3 regions of the Avibacterium volantium genome follow, and region 2 is predicted to be linked to each of the others. Evidence: riboswitches for the same ligand, from Rfam matches in the RefSeq annotation. Region 2 holds a riboswitch; each other region holds the start of a gene.
The links. A riboswitch is a leader RNA that binds a small molecule or an ion and turns the genes downstream of it on or off. The one in region 2 is predicted to bind thiamine pyrophosphate.

Region 1: it holds a riboswitch for thiamine pyrophosphate, as region 2 does, so the genes downstream of both, ELZ61_RS06215 (ABC transporter ATP-binding protein) here and ELZ61_RS08265 (IS3 family transposase) in region 2, are expected to answer to the same signal.
Region 3: it holds a riboswitch for thiamine pyrophosphate, as region 2 does, so the genes downstream of both, thiB (thiamine ABC transporter substrate binding subunit) here and ELZ61_RS08265 (IS3 family transposase) in region 2, are expected to answer to the same signal.

Annotation. Positions count from the first base shown of each region.
Region 1 is NZ_LR134167.1:1,281,556-1,284,817, reverse strand. It holds gene ELZ61_RS06225 (ABC transporter substrate-binding protein) at 1-124, opposite strand, end outside; gene ELZ61_RS06220 (ABC transporter permease) at 133-888, opposite strand; gene ELZ61_RS06215 (ABC transporter ATP-binding protein) at 888-1,601, opposite strand; TPP riboswitch at 1,681-1,771, opposite strand; gene ELZ61_RS06210 (FTR1 family iron permease) at 1,939-3,262, shown strand, end outside.
Region 2 is NZ_LR134167.1:1,730,787-1,734,048, reverse strand. It holds one part of gene ELZ61_RS08265 (IS3 family transposase) at 6-883, opposite strand; one part of gene ELZ61_RS08265 (IS3 family transposase) at 883-1,333, opposite strand; TPP riboswitch at 1,523-1,617, opposite strand; gene ELZ61_RS08260 (REP-associated tyrosine transposase) at 1,926-2,426, shown strand; gene ELZ61_RS08255 (DNA internalization-related competence protein ComEC/Rec2) at 2,594-3,262, shown strand, end outside.
Region 3 is NZ_LR134167.1:1,190,051-1,193,312, forward strand. It holds gene glnE (bifunctional [glutamate--ammonia ligase]-adenylyl-L-tyrosine phosphorylase/[glutamate--ammonia-ligase] adenylyltransferase) at 1-1,411, opposite strand, end outside; TPP riboswitch at 1,529-1,617, shown strand; gene thiB (thiamine ABC transporter substrate binding subunit) at 1,660-2,664, shown strand; gene thiP (thiamine/thiamine pyrophosphate ABC transporter permease ThiP) at 2,700-3,262, shown strand, end outside.

The sequences.
Region 1 (3,262 bases), 450 kb from region 2:
TAATGGCAGCGTGATCTGGGTTGACAAACCAATCCAGCAATAAGGTTAATTTTTCTTTAGCTTGCGCGCTAATGCTCATACCTAAAGCGAAAATTAAACTGCATAAATACCATTGTTTTTTCATTTTTTCTCCTAACGTAAATGACAGACCCAAGGAATAATGCGGTGAAGCAATTTATCTATCACGAAATACAGCAAGAGTGCGATAACCACCAAAATAAACAACGCCGCGAACATTAAACTAATTTGAATTCGTGCATTGGCTTGCAACATTAAATAACCAAGCCCTTGTGATGATCCTACCCATTCCCCCACAATCGCCCCAATGGGGGCAACAGAAACCGCAATGCGCAAGCCCGAGGCTAACGCAGGCAAAGCGGCAGGTAAGCGAACCTTAAATAATAATTGCCTTGATGAAATTCCCATTGTTTGCGCCAGCTCTAACCATTGCTTTGGGGTGTTACGCAAGCCGTCATAACAGGCGGCGGTAACAGGGAAATAAATAATCAAAATGGTCATCGCAATTTTTGATGCAATGCCATAACCAAACCAAAGCACCAATAATGGTGCAATGGCAAAAACGGGAATCGCCTGCGAAGCAATTAAAATGGGCAATAAAAAGGCTGAAAGTGTTTGTGAAGAAGCCAACAATAAAGCAGAAAGCAAACCAAATAAAAACCCCAACACCAGCCCTAATAAAATTTCCCATAAAGTAATTTTGGCGTGCATAAATAATAAAGCCCATTGTGAAGATACTTCATTTAGCACGGCAACAGGTTCAGGCAATAAATAATGTGGGATCGCAAAAATTGAAATCGCCCCTTGCCAGCACAAGGCGAAAAATAAGGTCATTATCAATGCTCGAAATAGGCTTTGCCACGCAAACATTAATGTTCCCCCATTAACTGCTTAAATAAATATTGCTGTAATTGCCATAATTTCTCTTGCGAAAAATCTCTCGGTGCTTTGCCTTGCGGGCAAATGTGCGGTGAAAGCTGAACGGGTTGTTGGTGCAAAATATAGATTTTATCGGCTAGCAATAAGGCTTCTTGCGGATCGTGGGTGATAAGCAACACGGTTTTATCTGCCAATAACTGATGTGAAAGCTGCTGTAATTGCAAGCGAGTTACGGCATCTAACGCGGAAAAGGGTTCGTCCATTAAAATAATCTCTGCATCTTGCATTAGCGTTCGGGCCAACGCCACGCGCTGCCGCTGTCCACCAGAAAGCTGATAGCAAGGCTTATGCAAATGTTGCTCCATTTTCACCGCCCTTAATAAAGTGCGGGCTTTTTCTTCCGTTTTTTTCGTTTTGCTATGAGTAAGATGCTGATAAAGCTGAACATTATCTAAAATAGACAGCCAAGGATACAAACTATCCTGCTGCGCAAGCCAAGCGATATTGCCAGAACATTGAATACGCCCTTGCACAATCGCTTGATTTTCTAACCCAGCAATAGCACGCAATAAGGTTGATTTCCCCACGCCTGATGCGCCAAGCAACGCCACCCACTCCCCTTGTAATACGCTAAAATGAAAATGCTCAAACAAAGGTTGCTCAGCAAAACTGAGTTTAAGATCGGAAATTTCGATGGCTTTCATCGTTCATTCACCAATCAACGTGATGGAAAAAAGCCGTTAAAAATAAAAGAAGTGCGGTGAGAATTTAATAAGAAAAGAAGCGTTTGCATAATTAGTTTCCTACGTCAGTATTAGCTGTATCAGGTTCACGGGTATCATCTCAGCTTAAATAAGCACCCCGACTAATGCAAAACAGTGTAACGGAAGTTCAAATAAAAATCAAAAGGTTAATCGTCAGCAAGAACTTGATCTTCATCAAGAAAGGCAAAATGCCTGTTTTTTCTACTTGATAAATATTTTAATAGGCGGATAATAGTGCGGAAATAAGAATAACTTTTATTTAGATTAGAGAATAAAAATGGTGTTTTTGCGTTATTGTCGTTATCTGCTGTGCTTAACTTTACTCTTTTTTACTTCTTTCTCCTTCGCTTCTGAAAACTATCAACAATGGGTACAAGACATTGAAAACCGTCTTGATAAAACCGCTCAGCTTTACCAAGAAAAGCAAATTGATGATGCACGCACCGAAGTGCAAATGGCTTATTTTGAAGTATTTGAGAATTTAGAGGGTCCGATTCGCATTAACTTTTCCGCACAAAAAAGCTACCAAATGGAAGCGATGTTTGGGGAAATTCGTAAAATGATTGGTGAGGGGAAACCGCTGAATGAGGTGCAGGCAAAAATCAATCAACTCAAACAAGACCTTCAAGCGGTTTTACCCGTTTTAGAGCAAGGGCATCAGCTCAACGCGTCCACGCAACACGATGTGTATCAACACGAAGAAATCGCTCCTTATTGGCAAGAAAGTTTTAAAATCATTGATGATTTACTCGCCCAAGCAATTGGCGACTATCAAAAAGGGGAATTTGCTCAGGCAAAGAAACGCATTCAGCAAGCTCAATATGATGGCTATAAAAATAGCGAAATGGAAATGTCCATTCGTAAAAATCGTTCCGCCGCGGCTTCGGCGAGCATTAATCAACAGTTTTACGATTTGATTAAACTCAGCGAGCAACCCGAGCAAATTAATGCGTTAGGCTATCAAATCACCACTCTGTTACAAGATATTGAAGAACAGCTCCCGCAACTGCCAACCACCAAAGCGGCACAGGCAACAACGCAAAGTGCGGTGCAAAATTCGCAAGATTTTTCTGATAAGCAAAACTGGAGCGAGGTGGCAACTCAGGTTAATGCGGGGATCAAAAATGCCATTGCCCTGTTTGAAAAAGGCGAAAACAAAAAAGCGATGCTTGCGGTGCAAGATACTTATTTCGATATTTTTGAAAATAGCGGAATGGAAAACAAAATTGGTTCGCGCGATAGCAATTTTAAAACAGAAATTGAGGGCTACTTCACTCGCTTAGTGAGCCTGATGAAAGCTAATCAGCCCGCTGAACAACTGCATCAACAAGCACAAGGTTTAGCACAAAACCTAAATAAAGCGGTGGAAATGTTGCAAGGCAATCAACAAAGCGATTGGGCAATGTTCCTTTATAGCTTCTTAATTATGCTGCGTGAGGGCTTAGAAGCCTTGCTGATTGTGGCAGCGATTGTAGCTTATTTAGTGAAAAACAATCATCAAGATAAATTGCCAGTAATTAAACAATCGGTCTATGTGGCGTTGATTGCCAGTGTTATCACCGCGGCTATTTTCCAACTGGTGTTCTCTAATTCGGGGGCAA
Region 2 (3,262 bases):
TAATTTTAATTCAAGGACTGAGTTCTGTATTCCACAGGGCTTAGTCCTTTGAGCTTCACTTGAATACGCTCATTGTTGTAGTAATGAATGTACTCGTGAATCACTTTTTCAAGCTGTTCAAAGGTTTCAAACCGCTTGCCAAAGTAACATTCCGTCTTCAATCGCCCGAAAAAGCTTTCCATCGCACCATTATCAAGGCAATTACCTTTTCTCGACATACTTTGCTTAATACCGTATTTTTTCAATATCTCCTGATAACCCATCATTTGATACTGCCATCCTTGGTCGGAATGCAGTATCGGTTTTTCCCCCGCTAATCGGTTCACCGCCTGGGTCAACATTCTGGTTATCTGCTCAAAATTCGGACTTCTCGCCACATTATAAGCAATAATTTCGTTATTAAACAAGTCTTTAATCGGCGATAAATACACTTTGCCTTCCGCACATTTGAACTCGGTGATATCCGTTACCCACTTCTCATTCGGCATCGTTGCCGTAAAATCCCGTTGCAACAGATTATCGGCAATTTGTCCCACTTTGCCTTGGTAAGAACGATATTTTTTCTGCTTACTTTTTCCTTTTAACCCCAAACGTTGCATTATCGCTTGCACCCTTTTGTGGTTGATAATCAAGTATTTCCTTAATTCCAAGGTAATTCGACGATAACCATAATTTTCGTCATTTTTGCGATAAATTTCCTCTATTTTCTGTGAAATCGCTACATTTTTATCCGACTTTGGCTTGAGATGATAAAAGAACGAACTGCGTGCCAATCCGATTAGCCTGAGTAACAATTCCAACGGGAAACGCGAGCGTAAGGCATTTACGATGACGGCTTTTTCTGCATTTTTTGTTGGTTGAGTTCCTGCAACTTTTTTAGCATTGTATTCTCCGCTTCTAATTCCAAAATTCGGTAACGCAAGCGTTCTTCTTCTGTTTTGGGCGTTGGTGGCATTTTAGGTGAGTTGAGTTTCATACTTGGACGACCTTTAGGTTTGAGTAATAACCCATCTATACCTTGTTTTTCAAAGCGTTGCAACCATTGACTAATTATCCCTGAACTGGGGATATCAAAGCGAAAGCAGGCGGCTTCAGCGGAGCACTGGCCTTTTTTGATAGCTTGAATAACCTTTAATTTAAACTCAACAGAATAATATCGTTTTTTACCTAACACAGCTAATCCATTGATTCCATTATGATTAAATTTCGCAATCCAACGTGCTAACGTTCTTTGGGGAAGCTGAAAATACTGGCGAGTAAGCGAACGGTTTTTTCCATTTTGATGATAAAAGTCGAGCACTTGTTGTTTGAAACGTTGAGTATATTTAGTCATAAAAAATCTGCACCTTAATCAGTTGGTTGTTTAGTCCAACTTTTGGGGTGCAGATCATCCCATTGCCTTTATAATAAAAAATCATCTATAAAATCAATGTGATAGGGAATGATGTTGTGGAATGACAATTTGAAAATAAAAAAGGGAAGAATAAAGTGCGGTTAAAAATAGACAGATTTTTTACAAAAAGCGTTTTCATAATAAGTTTCCTACGTCAGTGCTAACTGGATCAGGTTCAACGGGTATTATCTCAGCTACACAAGGCAGCACCCCGACTATTAATGGCTTCACTCTACAAAGAAATAAACAGAAACACAATCTCACCACTCAGAATTTCCGCATTTTGCATAAAGTATTTTTCCGTTTTGCGAGCAAGATCGCAAAAATTGTTTAACAAGATTGCGAAAGTGCGGTGCTTTTTTCATCATATTTTTATTTGTAATGGTAAGTTGTCATTTTATGTAAGTAGGCGTAGGGTGGGCTTTAGCCCACCATTTGGAATTGAATAACCTTGTTATTGCTAATACCGATAAAAATGGTGGGCTAAAGCCCACCCTACGTTTCTACGTTTCTTATGAGAGGGTCAGAAATAATGCCAAATTATCGGAGAGATTTTACAAAAGGCGCGTGTTATTTTTTTACATTGACATTGCAAGATCGTACAAAATGTTATCTTACTCAGCATATAGAAAAATTACGGCAAGCCTATCAAGAAACAGTGAGAAGGTATCCCTTTGAAACCATCGCAATTTGTGTGTTACCTGATCATCTGCATTTCATAATGCAATTACCACAGGATGATGATAATTATTCTAAGCGTATTGCTTTTTTTAAAACGGTATTTACGAAATTATTACCAAAGGCGTATCGCAATGAGAACCAAAGTCGAATAAAAAAGCGAGAAGCCGGAATATGGCAAAGACAATTTTGGGAGCATCGTATCCGTGATGAACTAGATTTGAACAATCATTTAGACTATATCTATTTCAATCCTGTTAAACACGGTTATGTTAATGCTCCCAAAGATTGGCCGTTTTCCTCATTTCGAAGAGATGTTGAAAGAGGATTTTTTCCATTGAATTGGGGTAGTTAATAAAAGGTGTAATCGGAGTGGCATAGAGCGTAGGGTGGGCTTTAGCCCACCGTTTTTATCAAGGTAGGCAATGCCAAGGTTATTCAATCCTAAGTGGTGGGCTGAAGCCCACCCTACGATTTACAACGATTTTTGTTTATAAAGGTAATTTTTAATCTTATATAGGAATGAAATTTTCGCTGAAATTAGATGTAATTTTATGGCTGGTGATTGGTGCAGGCTTGAGTTTGCTTTATGTGCCGAAAGCCTTATTGCTTGGTGTTGAGTTAATGCTTTGCACTGTGGGAATTGGGATCTTAGCTGTTTTAACAGCCTATCTTTTCGCCTATTATAAAATCGCAAAAGGGCTGGTTTATGGCGTGATTTTTGTATTGAGTCTAGGGTATTTTCATCATCAAGCGCTGAAAATTTTGAGCCAAGCGGAGCAGAGTGCCAGTTTAAACAGGATCAGCATTCCAATTAAGATCGAGAAAATCTTACATCAGCAAGATTATCAAACTGTGATCGCCACTGGGAAATTGGCAGAAAATTTACCTAGCCAGCGAATATATTTGCAATGGCAAAACTCAGAGAAAAATTTGGAAAATAAGGCAGCAGAGCAAATTAAAGCAGGGCAAATTTGGCAAGCGGAATTATTGCTCAAACCCTTATCAGGCCGTTTAAATCAAGGGGGCTTTGATCGGCAAAAATGGTATTTTTCACAAGGTATCACAGCCTATGGCAGAGTAAAAAGTGCGGTGCAAATTTCGCAAGATTTTGCGTGGCGAGAGCGATTATTGCAGGCCAGTTTTCAGCAGACTCAAGGCTTACCAATGCAAGGATTATTGTTGGCGCTG
Region 3 (3,262 bases), 540 kb from region 2:
TTAATTGAGAAAAAACCGACCGCACTTTGTGTTGGTGAGATTGCAATAACGCATAAAAATCTGCCCAGCTGGTGAGGTGGTTTTCCACAATGATTGGTTGTTTTTCATCATTCCATTGAAGGTAATGTTGTGCCGCAAAAATCAGGCGTTGGCGATCCAGTTCTTTTTCTGGTAAAAGTTGCGTTTGCTTATCATCAATGGCTTGCAACAGGTTTTCTACACGGCGTAAAAACACATAGGCTTGTTGCAAATCTTGTTTTTCATTTGGGCTAAGCAGGCCTAATTTTTCTAATTCTGGCAAGAGATTAAGCAGAGAATGCTGCTGCAATTTGATTTCGCGACCACCACGAATTAGCTGGAAAACTTGCACGATAAATTCAATTTCACGAATTCCCCCTGCACCAAGTTTAATGTTATCCACTAAACCGCGGCGGCGCACTTCTCGCTCAATTTTACCTTTCATTTCGCGTAGTGCTTGAATCACACTGAAGTCAATATAACGGCGATAAACAAAAGGGCGGAGCAAATTTTGCAAGTTTTTCACATTCGGATCTTGCGGATCCGCCCCTAAAATTCTCCCTTTGATCATCGCATAGCGTTCCCAATCGCGCCCTTGTTCTTGGTAATATTGTTCCATCGCAGTAAAGCTCAGTGCTAATGCACCCGCTTCACCAAAAGGACGCAGACGCATATCCGTGCGATACACAAAACCATCTGGCGTATATTGATCAAGGGCGTTGATCAGGCGTTGCCCAAGGCGAGTGAAAAACACGCTATTTTCAATGGAACGCCTTGCCCCTTGGGTTTCTCCATTGGCAGGGTAGGTGAAAATGAGATCAATATCAGAAGAAAAATTGAGTTCAAATCCGCCTAATTTTCCCATTCCTAAAATATAAAGTTGTTGTGGGTTACCGTGCGCGTCCATTGGCGTTCCCATTTCCGCACAAGCGCGCTGATAAAGCCAATCGCGAGTAGCGATAATAATGCCTTCTGCCAGTTGAGAAAGGTGCACAAAAACCGCTTCTACGGTGGCGAGATTTAGGCTTTGGCACAGGCTCAGTTTTGCCATTTCACGGTGGCGAAACAGACGCAGTTGGCGATACAGTTGGGCATCATCATTAACGCTTTCAAGTAAATCCTGCAAGGCTTGGCGATAATAGTCTGTATTTTCTAAAGTGGGGATCTGCTGCCAACATTGGTGCAAAAAGTGCGGTTGTTTTTTTAAGGTTTCTGCCACAAAATCAGACATTGCAATGCCTTGCGCCAGCTTGCCAATCGGGCTTGTGGGATCATTTTGCTGCGCAGTAAGTTGTGTGTAAATTTCTTCATTGTAGCGTTCGGGGAAGTGTTCAATTAAACTCGCTGCCAGTGCTTGCAAGGTATCCTCAAGGTGGGGAACAGAAAATGCCATAGCCTATCCTTATGAATGATTAACTTGTTGCTAACTATAAAGAAATTTTGAGAATTTTTAAACACATAGATTGCATTAGCAACGGAAAATTACTACACTGAAAGCCGAGTTAAAAGCTCAGATTAGTCGGGGTGCTTGATAGCTGAGATCATACCCGTGAACCTGATACAGTTAATACTGACGTAGGAAACTAATTTCTTTGCTGTTTGCGTCAATATTGCTGGTCGTTTTTTATGGAAGGAAACACTATGCAATTCAAAAAATCTTTTTCTCTTACTTTTCTTACCGCACTTTTTAGCACCCACCTTATGGCGGCACAAAGCCCTGAAAATGTGCAAGTTTACACTTATGATAGTTTTAGTGCCGATTGGGGCGCAGGTCCGAAAGTGAAAGCTTTGTTTGAACAAGCTCATCCGCAATGTCAGGTAAATTATGTGCCTTTTGATAGCACAGGCGTGATGTTTAATCGCATTCGTCTTGAAGGAAAAAAGAGCAAAGCGGATATTGTTTTAGGCTTAGATCAAACGATGCTTGATGAAGCGAGAAAAACACAATTATTTGCCGAAAATAACGTGCCAACGGAACAACTTTCCTTGCCCGTGAAGTGGCAAGACAAGGTGTTCTTACCTTATGATTTTGGTGCTTATGCCTTTGTTTATCATAAAGAAAAATTACCAAATCCACCAAAAAGCCTAAAAGAGTTAGTGTATAACCAACAACTTCGCGTCATTTACCAAGATCCGCGCACCAGTGGTGTGGGGCGTGGTTTAGTGATCTTAATGAATGAAGTTTATGGTGATGATGTGGGCGCTGCGTGGAAAAAACTTGCTAGCCATACCGTTACTGTGGGCAAAGGCTGGTCGGAAACTTATGGCGCCTTTTTAAAAGGCGAAGCGGATTTAGTATTTAGCTATAACACATCACCGCTTTATCACTTATTAAATGATAAAGATGCCAATTACGCCGCCACGGATTTTGCTGAAGGGCAAGTGTTACAAATTGAAACCGCGGCACGAATGGCAAATCACCCAAATGCTTGTGCAGATGCCTTTATGCAATTTTTGATCTCACCACAGGCGCAAAGCCAAATTTCACAAAAAAATGTGATGTTTGCCGTAATTGATGAAAAAATTGAGCCTCACTTTGATGCCTTAAAACAAGCGCAGCAAAGCAAAACTACCTTGGGTAGTGGTGTCAATGCAGAACAATTAAAACAATGGACGAACACTTGGCAAGCCAGCTTAACACAATAGTTCGCCGTAACTTGCAAAAATTCCCCCTGTCTTCAATGGCGGGGGGAATTGGTGTGATTTTGTTGTTAGGCGCATTTTATCTGTTTGCCTTAAGTGCGGTGTTAAATCTTGGCAATGATCATCAATGGACGACACTTTGGCAAGATAGCTATGTGCGCCACGTTATCGCCTTTAGTTTTGGGCAAGCTTTTTTATCGGCGTTTTTATCTGTACTGGTTGGTCTGTTTTTTGCTCGCGCGTTTTTTTACCAAGATTTCGGTGGCAAAACGCTGATTTTAAAATTATTTTCTCTCACTTTCGTGTTGCCTGCCTTGGTGGCGGTGCTAGGTTTGCTCGGGATTTACGGACATTCAGGCTGGCTGGCAAGCTTATTTTTCGCTCTTGAGATTGATTGGAAACCCAATATTTACGGCTTGAGTGGTATTTTGATCGCCCATTTATTTTTTAATATTCCTTTGGCAAGTCGCTTATTTTTGCAGGCGCTTTCAAGCATTCCCAATCAGCAACGGCAGCTCAGTTCACAACTGAATATCCGCGGTTGGCAGTTTATCCGTTTGATCGAATTACCTTATTTACGCCAACAGTTTTTGCCGGCGTT